One region of the Paenibacillus sp. sgz302191 genome, then DNA from elsewhere that is predicted to be linked to it. Evidence: riboswitches for the same ligand, from Rfam matches in the RefSeq annotation. Region 1 holds a riboswitch; each other region holds the start of a gene.

Region 1 (3,102 bases):
TTCCCCAGGGCAGAATGCGGATGGAGAACGCCCTGGATGCCGGGGAAGGGCAGAGAGCCAATTTTGTGCTTTGGTGCCCGGAGACGTTTCCGGACGGCTTGTCGATCAGTTGGGATTTTTGGCCGGTTAAAGAACCGGGGCTTTGCATTCTTTTTTTCAGCGCGGCGGGCCGCAGCGGCAAAGATATGTTCGACCCCGGGCTCGAGCGGCGGGTAGGCGTCTATGACCAGTACCACCACGGGGACATCAATGCTTATCACATCTCCTATTACCGCAGATTATGGGAGGAGGAGCGCTCTTTTCATACCTGTAACTTAAGAAAAAGTTACGGTTTTCATCTGGCCGCGCAGGGGGCCGATCCGCTGCCGCCCGTGCTCGACGCGAGAGGGCCGTATCGCATGCGCGTGCTCGTTCATGGCGGGGAGGTGCTGTTCGCCATCAACGATCTATTGGTACTTGAATGGAAGGATGACGGTACGACTTACGGCCCTATCCTCGGCCAAGGGCGGATCGGGTTTCGCCAAATGGCCCCGCTCATCGCCGAATACCGCAACCTGCAGGTACATCGGGTGAGAGAAAAAGGTTCCAATTAGCGCGTTCGAACGGGTCGCAGGCTGCCGACGGATCGTATCGGGAGCCTGCCTTTTTGTTGCCAAGCGACCTTGTGCCCCGCTTCAGTTCAGCAACCCTTGAGGAAAGGAACGGGGTGGGGAGAAATCGTTTCAGTGGCGATTTTTCGCGAAATTTCGCATACTTTGGATAAAAATTGAAATTTATATTGATAGTCAACAAGAGTATGGGTTATTATGGATAGAGTTATGGATCGAATGTACTATTTTTTATAGATTCGTCTACCTATGAACCAAGTGAAAATGAAAAGGCAAACTTGCTCGAAAGACAAGGACGCAAAGCCACGGACCTACTTTTCCGGGATGCATGTCGCAAGACATCTCTGGAGAAACGGCCGCCGGGTTACCACAAGCGGTTGGTTTTTTGTTGTTGAAAGCAGCTCAGAAAGCGAGATGACATGCGAGATGCCGACCTTCTTTTACCAGAGATCACCAAGAATTATTTCCGAAAGGAGGCTTTGAAACGAAATTTTTAAGTTGATAATCGATATAGTTACGGTTCTGATCAGTTCCAATCGGACTTCAAAATCGGCATAAAGATAAGAGAGGAAGGGGGCTAATCCGTAGGTATTAGGTTAAAATTCAACAATGTAAGGCGCTATTATTTTGAATGCTGACTGTTTGCAATTTTTTGGTGATAATATCACTTGATTAGCTTAACCGTTTATTGAATTCTTATTTTATATTACTTGAGGTGAGTTATTTTTGAAAAAGATTACTTCATTATTACTAATATTAACAATATTATTCTCCATATTGTTCAAAGATGTTGATAATACCATTTATGCGGCGGATACTTCCAACACAATAAAAGTAACTTCAATAACTGCAAATTATGGTGATATGTATTTCAACCCTACATTTACCGTTACCGGAACTAATTTGCCTTCCTTGGAATACAAGACAAGCATGAGTTACGGTGGATATGGATATAGAAATTTCATGTTGGTAGAGAGTAATGATGCACGTAATCCGAGTGGAATACAGATTGGTTACAAGGATAATAATGTAGGAATAAACGTTATCTCTAGTTCCAGCACACAAATGGTATTTCAAATCAGTGCAACAACCCCATCACACTATACCAGTAATATAGATTTGTATTTAGCACCATCGGGAAGTACTGTTCAACAACATCCAAGTTTTTATGTAGGAAGCTTTAATTTGAGTACATTAGCTCCCAATACAATAAAAGTAACCTCAATAACTGCAAACTATGGTGACATGTATTTTAACCCCACGTTTACCATTACCGGAACTAACTTGCCTCCCTTGGAGTATATGACATATATGAGATTCGGTGGTGAAGGGTATAGAAATTTCATGTTGGTAGAGAGTAATGATCCACGTGATCCGAGTGGAAAACAGATTGGTTACAAAGATAGTAACGTAGGAATAACTGTAATCTCTAGTTCCAGCACACAATTAGTATTTCAAATCAGTTCAACTGACCCATCACATTATACCAGCAGTATAGATTTGTATTTAGCACCATCGGGAAGTACTGTTCAAAAACATCCGAGCTTTTATGTAGGAAGCTTTAATTTGAGCACATTATCTCCCAACACAATAAAAGTAACCTCAATAACTGCAAACTATGGTGACATGTATTTTAACCCCACGTTTACTATTACCGGAACTAACTTGCCCCCCTTGGAGTATATGACATATATGAGATTCGGTGGTGAAGGGTATAGAAATTTCATGTTGGTAGAGAGTAATGATCCACGTGATCCGAGTGGAAAACAGATTGGTTACAAAGATAGTAACGTAGGAATAACTGTAATCTCTAGTTCCAGCACACAATTGGTATTTCAAATCAGTTCAACTGATCCGTCACATTATACCAGCAGTATAGATTTGTATTTAGCACCGTCGGGAAGTACTGTTCAAAAACATCCGAGCTTTTATGTAGGAAGTTTTAATTTGGGTACATTAGCTCCCAACACAATAAAAGTGACTTCAATAACTGCAAATTATGGTGACATGTATTTTAATCCCACGTTTACAGTTACTGGAAATAATTTGCCTCCCTTAGAATATTGGGTAAGCATGAGATACGGTGGGTATGGATATAGAAATTTCATGTTGGTAGAGAGTAATGATCCACGTAATCCGAGTGGAAAACAGATTGGCTACAAGGATAATAATGTGGGAATCACTGTTATCTCTAGTTCCAGCACACAATTGGTATTTCAAATCAGTTCAACTGACCCGTCACATTATACCAGCAGTATAGACTTGTATTTGGCACCATCGGGAAGCACTGTTCAACAACACCCAAATTGTTATGTAGGAAGTTTTAATTTGGGTACTGGCAATTTCTCTAGAGTTCCAGAAATAAATCTCTCTGGAGGTAATGCAATTTCCAAGATACAAACTTTAGATTCCAGAATAATGGACGAACAAACATTTGAAGCTGACCCAGTAAACACGGCAACTGGAGCGCACGAGATTACAAGATCGTTGCTTA
Region 2 (3,102 bases), on a different contig from region 1:
CTTGTAAGACTTTCTCTCCTCACGATAAGATTCGTGAATGATCTTGAGCCCAAGCAGCTCGACATAAAAACGTTTCGATGTTTCATAATTCGAGCAAATGACCGCTACATGATGAATTCGCTGCAAATTCACGTCCTATCCCTCCGTTTTCTCTATTTATCTACACCTATCTCCTATTATCATAACGTCAGCGCATTCACCTGCGCAATAACATCACTGAAAAAAGCCGCTCTCCGGGATCTCCCCTTCCTGCGGCTGCAAGTTAATTCTTAACCGTCATTTCTCATCGTGGCGATAATTTGCTCCAGCACCTCGTTCGCGTTTTCGTAAGGAACTTGGCACGTCCCCGCCACATGATGCCCGCCACCGCCGTTTTTGAGCATGAGCGTGCCTATATTCGTTTGCGAAGTGCGGTTGACGATGCTGTGCCCGCAGGCGATTACGCAGTTTTGTTTGTTGCGCCCGTCGACGACCCAGATTGAAATATTTTGCTCCGGATAGAGCGCATAGACCATGAAGCGGTTGCCTGGATAAATCGTTTCCACGCCTCTGAGATCCGTTACGATAACATTGCCCTCCGTACGCGTGTACTTGCCGAGCATTTCGCGGTATAAAGCATCCAGCTCAAAATAACGGTTAACCCGCTCTTTCACATCAGGCAGTTCCATGATTTCATGGACAGACATCGTTGCGCAGTGCTCCACGAGGTCCTCCATCAACTGGTAGTTGCTGATCCGGTAATCGCGGTAGCGTCCGAGCCCGGTGCGAGCATCCATAATGAACGAAAGAAGATCCCAGCCCTGCGGCTTCAAAATATCCTCTTGGCTGAACTGGGCGGAATCCGCTTTGTCCACGCCTTTCATAATATCGTCGATATTGCCGAAAACGGCTTTGCCCCCGTAGTAGTCGTATACGACTCTGGCCGCGCTCGGCGCGATCCGTGTCTCTCCCTCAAACTCGACCCTCTTCCCCATCCGCTCCAACTCGCTGGAATGATGATCGAACCAAAGGCCGCAACCCGGCACATAAGGAACGTTCGCCAAAATATCGTTAGACGTCACTTCGATCAGGCCGTCCTGCACATCTTTGGGATGTACGAATTTCATTTCGTCTACCATGTTCAATTTTTTGAACAGCATCGCGCAAACAAGCCCGTCAAAATCCGAACGAGTGATCAACCTCATGTTATGTATCCTCCAATTAGTCCTGCAGAACTACTTTATTTTCCATCTATTATAGCGTCACTGTCAACAAGTGACAACGATTTTTGACAAATCCAACAAATCTTTAGAATGCCCCGCAGGCAAAAGAAAAGAACGGTAAGCCTAAACAGGCTGAACCGTCCTCATTTTGAATGTTAGACATTGGAATAGTCTGGAAAGGAACGCTTCCACTTGAGATAACGGCGGAAATTTTACGGAAAGCTTTACTTCACCCTTCCAGTAAAAGATCAAAATGCTGCTGCTCCGGCCGTGAAACATTTCTATATCCCAGCAAGTTTCTTTCAGCGCGTATTCTTCACGGTTAATCATCAACTTCGGTCCATCCGAGGATGGTACCAGACGGGCAACATGGTTACCACACAGCGAAGTAATTACTTCTTCTTCATTTTGCATCCATTCAGGCTGCATGCTGCTGGATCCTCCCTTTGTTTTATTGTTTCATAAGCAAAACCCCACCTACGTCTGAAAAGGAGGGGGAACTGTTATCGTCGCCCTGACTTTCGGCTGCTGGCTGGCATCGTGTCCCCTGACGAACAAGGAAGCCCCTGTAGCTTTGCGTCGCTGGCTTTCGCCAGGTTTGCCATTATCGAGCCATATCGAAAGCTGTCAAATCATCGCTTTTTACTACTATCAAGGATAAGGTATGTTTTGGCGAATTCGAATACTCTGTTATACCTATTTTACAATATTATATTAGGTAATTAGAACCATTTTTCAAAGTTGTTCTTTTTTAGACACATTCCCGACCCGGTGAAAGCGCTGAGATCCGCGCGTATAAAACAAATTTCCGCCTATTGTCACGACAGCCATAACGAGGAACAATACGTGCCCTCCGTAATAAACCAGCAGCAATCCGCCCACCCACGGCCCTATAAAATGGCCCAAGTTCGTAAACGTCTGCGCGCCGAAATACGTTCCTTTCATATGCTCGGGAGCCAGCTTATCGATTAGCAGGCTGGCGGCGGGATAGTTCAAAATTTCCCCCATCGTAAAAACGACCATGGAGACGACCAGAAGAAAAGTCGTATGCGACAAGGCAAAGCCGACATCTCCGAGCGCGAACATGACGTTGCCAACCGTTACCGCCATAAGCGGGCTGTATTTTTCCGCCCAGCGAGTCAGCGGAATTTGCATCGCGATCACCGCTATCGCGTTCACGCTCATGAGCAGCGCGAACATTTGCACGCCGTCGGCGAAGCTTTTTTGCATATACTGGGACAGCGTCACCATCACCTGCGAATAGCCGATTGCTCCGATAATCCCGCCGATCGTGTAGTATCTGAAAGAAATGTCGCTGCGGATAACGGTCCAGGCCGAGGCGAAAGTCACCGGGGCTTTCTTCTCCCCTTCAATTTGCTTGATGCCGAAAACCGACAGCAGCACGCACAAAGTCACCAGGTAAATAAAATATACGATGCCCGTAAGAAGAAAAGGCAGCGAACCGTCCAGCGTCGCGAAATACGCTCCCAGCAAAGGGCCCACGGCTACGCCGACGTTAATCGCCATGTAGCGCATGGAAAAAACTTTGAACCTTTTGTCCGGTTCCGTGAGGTCGGCCATTAAAGCCTGCGATACGGGCTCATAAAAGGAGCGGCATAAGCCGTTGACCATGTTCAGCAGCATGAACAGCAGCGGCAGCTTGACGAAGGCAAAGCCCGTAAAGACGACGGCCCAGCCCAAAAGCGCCGCAAGCATAATCACTCTGCGCCCGAATCTGTCGGAAAGCGCGCCTCCGATGAACCCCCCCGCCGTCCCCGCCAGTGAACCCATGCCGATGACGACGCCGATCGCCACCTCGCTCATGGAAGTATGCTTGGCCAAATATATCGCCAAAAACGGCAGGCTCATCGAAGAAGCCGCCCGGGCCATGACGGTTCCA
Region 3 (3,102 bases), on a different contig from region 1:
CGATGGATACCGGCTTTCACAGCTGCATTGATGTAAGGGGTATACCAGTTATCTCCACTTCCCGACTTGGCAACCTCAAGCTTTAATGCGGTAACGGTCATCTTCATGAATTCAGCCCGACTTATGTTTTGTTCCGGTCTGAATGTTCCGTCCTCATAGCCGTCCAAATACCCTTTCTGTGTTGCCAATTCTATTGCGGATTTTGCCCAGTGACCTTGAATGTCCTTAAAGTTGGGCAGAGTGGTAGCCACAGCTAATTGATCAACTGAGCTTGCTTCAACGGGCATCACCGTCTTATTGCAGCCACTCAGAATCATAATGGAAGATGCTAGTAAAAAAATTTTCTTTTTCATGTCGTCACTCCTTAAAGTTAATGATGAATGGAATATATCATAATATAATACAAAAGTAAATTAATATTTTATTTTTGTATTATCCATGAATGGAGTTGATGATGTAACAATAACTTTCTGAAAATAAATTATAGTACCAATGGCATACGATCGTACACACTTCTAAAAATATATTTTTCGACAACAAGTTTCGACAAACATCTACATATATAAAGTGGTAATATGTTTTATGCATTAGTAAATAAGACGAATTTCCTAATTATTCTAAAATTTACTTCACTGATAAGGGCAAACTTCCCGAAAGGGGAGGGCGCAAAGCCACGGGTCTAAAGCATTAGAAATGTATGCTATGATAGCCGGGTTACCAAAGAAGGGTTCTAAAAAAGCCCCATATTTGGGGCTTTTTTTAATGTCAAAAACATTTATTATGTTGTATCTCATAGTTCTTTTTTCAATAATGCGGCTAATTTTTTTGGGGCGTCATTCCCATATTTTTCGATAAATTGCTGCATTTCAGGTATGAAATATAAGTCGAGGGCCTGCATAACTGAGTCCTTTATATCCATATCTTTGTCGACCTTTCTACGTTGAAGTGGTTTTTTGAAACGCACATCGATGTTCAGAGGGTACTTATCTGACAAATTTTTCACCTTCGCCCTTTCATTATATAATCCATCAATATACAATACAACTAGTAGATTAAGATATTAACAAACTAATATACTACTTGACTAGTAGATTGATAGATTTATATACTGGTAATAAATTCTCTTGTGCCATTATTCTACAGGAATTTTGAGTAGTTTGGTAGACAAGAGACCCCCATTAAACGTAAACGGAGGATTTAGATGTTTAATAAAAGATGGATTATTGTAGGGGTTATCGCAGCAGGTATTTCGGCCATGTATTTTGTGAATCAGAATTCCTACCCCAAGGTATGGGTAGCGTCAAAAAAAATTCCGAAAGGTTCAGTTTTAAAGAAAGATTACTTTCATATGGAGAAGGTGAAAGACAAAAAAGGCTGGATGATCGATGATGAGAGCTATTTTAATCGTACCTATGCCAAAGAAGCTATGAACCAAGATGAATATTTGAGTCGCAATGATATCGCCTTAAAACCGCTCATAGAGATTCAACCGGGAGAAGTTATCGTCGGCGTAAAAGCCATTAATAAAGATGAGGTTGTGGCCTGGCAGCTCCAGCGGGGCGATCAAGTATCTATTGAGTCTTATGATCGTGAGAAAAAGGAATCATTCCAAGATTCCCTTCTTACAAACCTGACAATTGTCGCTATGGTGAACCGTGATGGCTTGGACATCTCGGATGAAAAGGATTCCGACAGAGTTAATATAGAAGCCATTACGGTTAAAATGTCGAAGGAACAAGCGCAAAAATTTGATACATATGCCCGAAAGGGTGATATTCGATTAATGAAAGAACCAGATCCGAAAGGAGTAGCTAAACCGTGAACATCTTTCTTTCGATCAGCAAAGACGTTACCTATAAGAAAATCATGGATCGGATCGGGAAGGAGCACCAAACATCCGTAAATCTCAAGAGCTTGGGCCAGTTTATGGAAGCTATGTCCTCGCAAATACCGGACCTTATTATTGTTGATAAAAATATCGACTTCTATCCAAACGTCGCACAGCTTGAGGGTTCTATCGATATTATCGTGTTTACAGGACAATTTCCAAATCTCATGGACAAGCTCTCGGACAAAATGCTGAATAATCCAGTTCAAGTAAGAGCAATTGAACTTCCCGAAGTGATTCATGAGCCTGATCCGCCAGAGGAAGAGACAATAAAGGAAGTCGCTCCCGCTGACTCGCCATTTTTCAAAAAGCTTAAACAGCGAATGCCGAGTGCGGAGAGAGAGGTAGAAGAAGCAGTAAATGAAGTAACGGCGACGCATGAAGCAGTTGCGAGGGAAGATACTAAACCTAGAGCCGAAGCAGCCCCAACAGAGGTAAGCACGCAAGCTAAATCGAGCGCGCAGGAGGCGATAGAGCCGGATGATTCAAAGAACATTATCAAGACGATCAAGGAACGTAATAACTTAGCAAAAGAAAACGGGCAGCAAGAAGTTTCATCAACAATTAGAACGGGGGTCGTGGACAAGGACCGGAGCCGCTTTCTCAATCATGCTGTCGGTTATTGGTGCGTAGGTTCAAATGGGAAAACAACCCTCGCTCTAAATCAGGCGATATACCTCGGACAGCATATGAAAGTGCTGCTGATGGACTTAAACTTGGTCAACCCTGATATAGCAGATTACCTGAATATCGGGTATCCGAAGGGAAGGACGCTATATGACGCCTATCAAGCCTATTTGAACAAAGACCTTACGGCTGAAACGCTGGATAGTATATTCGTAGAACGGCACGGCATCAAGGTACTTGTCGGAAACCCCGATGTTGTAACACAGGGCGACTTTTCGGAACTGTTCTTTATTACGCTGCTCAAGACAGTTCGGCAGATGTTCGATGTCGTCATAATTGATATGCATACTGATCTTACGGCGGCAGCTGGAATACAACTCTTAAGCTATTGCAACCGGGTTATCATTCCAATCACTACAGATTCCTCTAAGCTCGTTCACACCAGGGCATATATGAACCTCTTTGTCCAAGGAGAAATTACCTTAGATAAAGTTGATATTATCCTGAATCAATTAGTGGAAGGAGGTAAGGTGAACGATTCTTTAGTTCAAGAAGCGGTCCAAAAAAAACCGATTGGCCGTCTCGCT
Region 4 (3,102 bases), on a different contig from region 1:
ATCGATTCCTTGGCCGCTTATTATTTGCCGCCTTATTTGCACAAATTCAAACAGCAATTCCCCGGTTTAAGCATCCAACTTTTGCCGGACGATGAAACGTCGCTGATTGCGAAAGTAAAAGAGGGCGATTACGATGTCGGGCTCATCCTCGACCAATATCCCGCCGACACCCAGCTTCGCTGCATCAAAGTTCGGGAAGAACCGCTCGTGCTGGTCGCCCCTCCCAGCCACCCGCTGGCGCTGGCTGAGCAGGTTGCGCTGGCCGATCTTGGGCATAACGAATTTATCGTCACGGAAGAAAGCTGCATATACCGCAACTTGTTCGAAAAGCTGCTGAAAGACCAGAGCATCCCTTTTCGCATCGGATTTGAGCTGGGCAACCTGGAAGCGATCAAGCAGTGCGCCATGAACGGGCTAGGCATCGCCCTGCTGCCCCGGATCGCCGTGGAATCCGAACTGGCACGCAAGCAGCTTGCCGTCATCCCGATCGCTCATCCGAATTTAAGCGTGGACCTGCAACTGCTCATCCACCCCAAAAAATGGATGTCCCAAGCGCTGCAAGCTTTCATCGACATGTTGTCGGCGCCTCAACCAACCTAAGCTCCGCTGCTGGCTGTAGCTGCCTCCGAAACGCTCAACGGCTGCCGGCCACCAGCAGCCTATTCCTCTGCGGGCTGTAGCTGCTGCCGAAACGCTCGACGGCTAGCGGCCACCAGCAGCCTTTTCTGCTGCGGGTTGTCGCTGGGTGGTCGTGGTCGACCGGCGTCATGCCGCGCAACACCGCACGCAGTGCGATCGATCCGCGTCATGCTCGGGCCGGCACAAACAGCCTGTAAGGACGCTTCCCGAGTTCTCCGCCCGAGTTGAGAATTGTTATCATTTCAATACTCGCATCATACCCCAAAAAAAGAAACTTATCAACAACCAGGTTGCCATAAGTTTCTTTTTTCTTTATGCTTTTTTGAGCGTCGACATGCGTCGGCGACACAACGCGCGCCTGAGATTTGCGGGCGTTGAGAAACGGCTTCGCCTGACTGGAGCCGCATCGTAATCGCATCCCCCGCCCGCCCTCGCTTGTTGGTAAGATGTACATTGTCGGCTTTAACTGCGGGAAGGCACTCTATCCCCACCCAATTAGAACGGCCCAGCCGTTTGAAAAGAGGCATAGCTCCAGCAAAACCTGCAAAAGTACAGGCTTTTTCGATGGATACGGCTCGTTTGGAGGAAAAGCCTGCGATTGTGCAGGAATTTCCGACCAAACTGGCGCTAACCCCGTATATGGGCGAAAAAAACTGTACTTTTGCAGGAATTTACCACGGCAAGCTCGTTAATACGAAAAAAACTGCACTTTTGCAGGAATTTTTCGCGGCAAGCTCGTCAAAGTGCTAAAAGCACTACTTTCTACAGGATAATACCACGACAAGATCGTCAATGCGCAAAATGCTCCGCGTTCTGCAGGAATTTACCACGGCAAGCTCGTCAAAGCGCAAAATGCTCCACTTTATACGAAAATAGACACAATAGACCTGAATTATTTTCATTCTGTGGGGTGATGTCCACGACGTCATGGGGGTTTTTGCAAGAATATTGCGCGACAAACTCGTAAATGCGAGGCTCATTCTACGTTGCCAGACCAATTAGGCCTTAACGAGCAAGTATTAATCCGGTGCGCGCCAAGCCACAAAAAAAGAAGCTCTCCTTTTCGAAAAGGTAGAGCTTCCCGGCTTTGTGCAATTATACACGAATGTCGATGCTGCTCCCCAAGTGGGGGGTGACTGAAGCGGCGGCCGCCGCAACTTGCTGCTGGGATTTCGCGAAATCTTCCAGCATCACGCTTGCTTGCGCCGTTTGCGTATTATTGATTTTTTTCAGCAGCTGCAGTCCGACTGCTTGCTGCAAAGCATTGCCGCTTCCGACCGCGGATAGCGGGGCATTTACGCTCATAATCTTCCTCCTCTCACCGTTCGGTAGCTGGCTGGCGTACGGCTGCAAGCCGATTAGCCCCTGTAGCTTTGCGTCAGACGCTTTCGCGCCGTTTGCCGTTTCGCAGATGTCAGGCAGAACTTTGCGCCCCTTCAGTATAGGCCATTTATCCTAAATCGTCAATTTCTGCGCAAGATTACAGTCCGAATTGAGCCGGATTTGCCCGCCAGGAGCGGAGGAGTTCCATGTCTTCTTCTTTGATTGCTCCTTGCTCCAAAGCTACTTCAAGCAGCTTCGTATAATTGGAAAGCGTATGAAGCGGCATTCCGGCTTCCCGGAAAGCGTCCGCCGCCTTATCCAATTGATAGGAAAAGATCGCGAGAACGCCCAATGCTTTCGCCCCCGCATCGTTAACGGCCAAAGCCGCTTTCAGCGAGCTTCCGCCGGTTGAGATCAGGTCTTCGATCACGATGACTTGCTGACCGGGCTTAACAGTCCCCTCGATCAGGTTCTCCTTGCCGTGGCCTTTGGCTTTGTCACGGACGTATATCATGGGCAGGCCCAGCTTCTGTGCGACCCATGCCGCGTGAGGAATGCCGGCAGTCGCCGTGCCGGCGACCACTTCGGCTTGCGGAAACTTTTCCTTGATCAGCAGCACAAAACTGTCTGCAATCAGCTCGCGTATAGCCGGATGAGACATGGTCAGCCGGTTATCGCAATAAATCGGCGACTTGAGGCCCGATGTCCACGTAAAAGGCTGCTGCGGGCGAAGCGTTACCGCTCCTATCTCCAATAATGAGGAAGCAACTCGCTTCGCTATCGTTTCAAGCTGACTCATGTTCTCTCACACCGTTCCTTTCGAATGTAGGGGCAGGCCCGTCAAAGCGCGACGGAGGCGATGATCGACTCCATCGCCGCTCTGGGATCGGCCGCCGCCGTAATCGGGCGGCCGATCACGACAAAATCGGTGCCCTGCGCGAACGCCTCAGCCGGCGTCATGACGCGCGTCTGGTCGCCGATATCGGCGCCCGCAGGGCGAATGCCCGGCGTTACGGTGACGAATGCGTCACCGCACGCCGCTTTGATTTGCGTCACTTCAAGCGGTGACGCAACGACGCCCTGCAGCCCAGCCGACTGCGCCAGGCGGGCATAGCGAAGCACGGCCTGCTCGACAGTGCC

What was found. A riboswitch is a leader RNA that binds a small molecule or an ion and turns the genes downstream of it on or off. The one in region 1 is predicted to bind cyclic di-GMP.
Region 2: it holds a riboswitch for cyclic di-GMP, as region 1 does, so the genes downstream of both, AC3G2T_RS05935 (hypothetical protein) here and AC3G2T_RS17705 (RHS repeat-associated core domain-containing protein) in region 1, are expected to answer to the same signal.
Region 3: it holds a riboswitch for cyclic di-GMP, as region 1 does, so the genes downstream of both, AC3G2T_RS34995 (CpaB family protein) here and AC3G2T_RS17705 (RHS repeat-associated core domain-containing protein) in region 1, are expected to answer to the same signal.
Region 4: it holds a riboswitch for cyclic di-GMP, as region 1 does, so the genes downstream of both, AC3G2T_RS10780 (putative motility protein) here and AC3G2T_RS17705 (RHS repeat-associated core domain-containing protein) in region 1, are expected to answer to the same signal.

Annotation. Positions count from the first base shown of each region.
Region 1 covers NZ_JBYLHY010000011.1:175,360-178,461, forward strand. The annotation lists gene AC3G2T_RS17700 (YesU family protein) at 1-593, shown strand, start outside; cyclic di-GMP riboswitch class I at 870-980, shown strand; gene AC3G2T_RS17705 (RHS repeat-associated core domain-containing protein) at 1,335-3,102, shown strand, end outside.
Region 2 covers NZ_JBYLHY010000003.1:229,754-232,855, forward strand. The annotation lists gene gloA2 (SMU1112c/YaeR family gloxylase I-like metalloprotein) at 1-132, opposite strand, end outside; gene AC3G2T_RS05930 (exopolyphosphatase) at 270-1,184, opposite strand; gene AC3G2T_RS05935 (hypothetical protein) at 1,326-1,631, opposite strand; cyclic di-GMP riboswitch class I at 1,723-1,815, opposite strand; gene AC3G2T_RS05940 (MDR family MFS transporter) at 1,938-3,102, opposite strand, start outside.
Region 3 covers NZ_JBYLHY010000042.1:23,703-26,804, reverse strand. The annotation lists gene AC3G2T_RS35005 (S-layer homology domain-containing protein) at 1-353, opposite strand, end outside; cyclic di-GMP riboswitch class I at 631-722, shown strand; gene AC3G2T_RS35000 (hypothetical protein) at 791-994, opposite strand; gene AC3G2T_RS34995 (CpaB family protein) at 1,202-1,822, shown strand; gene AC3G2T_RS34990 (CpaE/TadZ family protein) at 1,819-3,102, shown strand, end outside.
Region 4 covers NZ_JBYLHY010000006.1:105,042-108,143, forward strand. The annotation lists gene AC3G2T_RS10770 (LysR family transcriptional regulator) at 1-600, shown strand, start outside; gene AC3G2T_RS10775 (hypothetical protein) at 1,093-1,389, shown strand; gene AC3G2T_RS10780 (putative motility protein) at 1,735-1,944, opposite strand; cyclic di-GMP riboswitch class I at 1,964-2,051, opposite strand; gene pyrE (orotate phosphoribosyltransferase) at 2,120-2,761, opposite strand; gene pyrF (orotidine-5'-phosphate decarboxylase) at 2,803-3,102, opposite strand, start outside.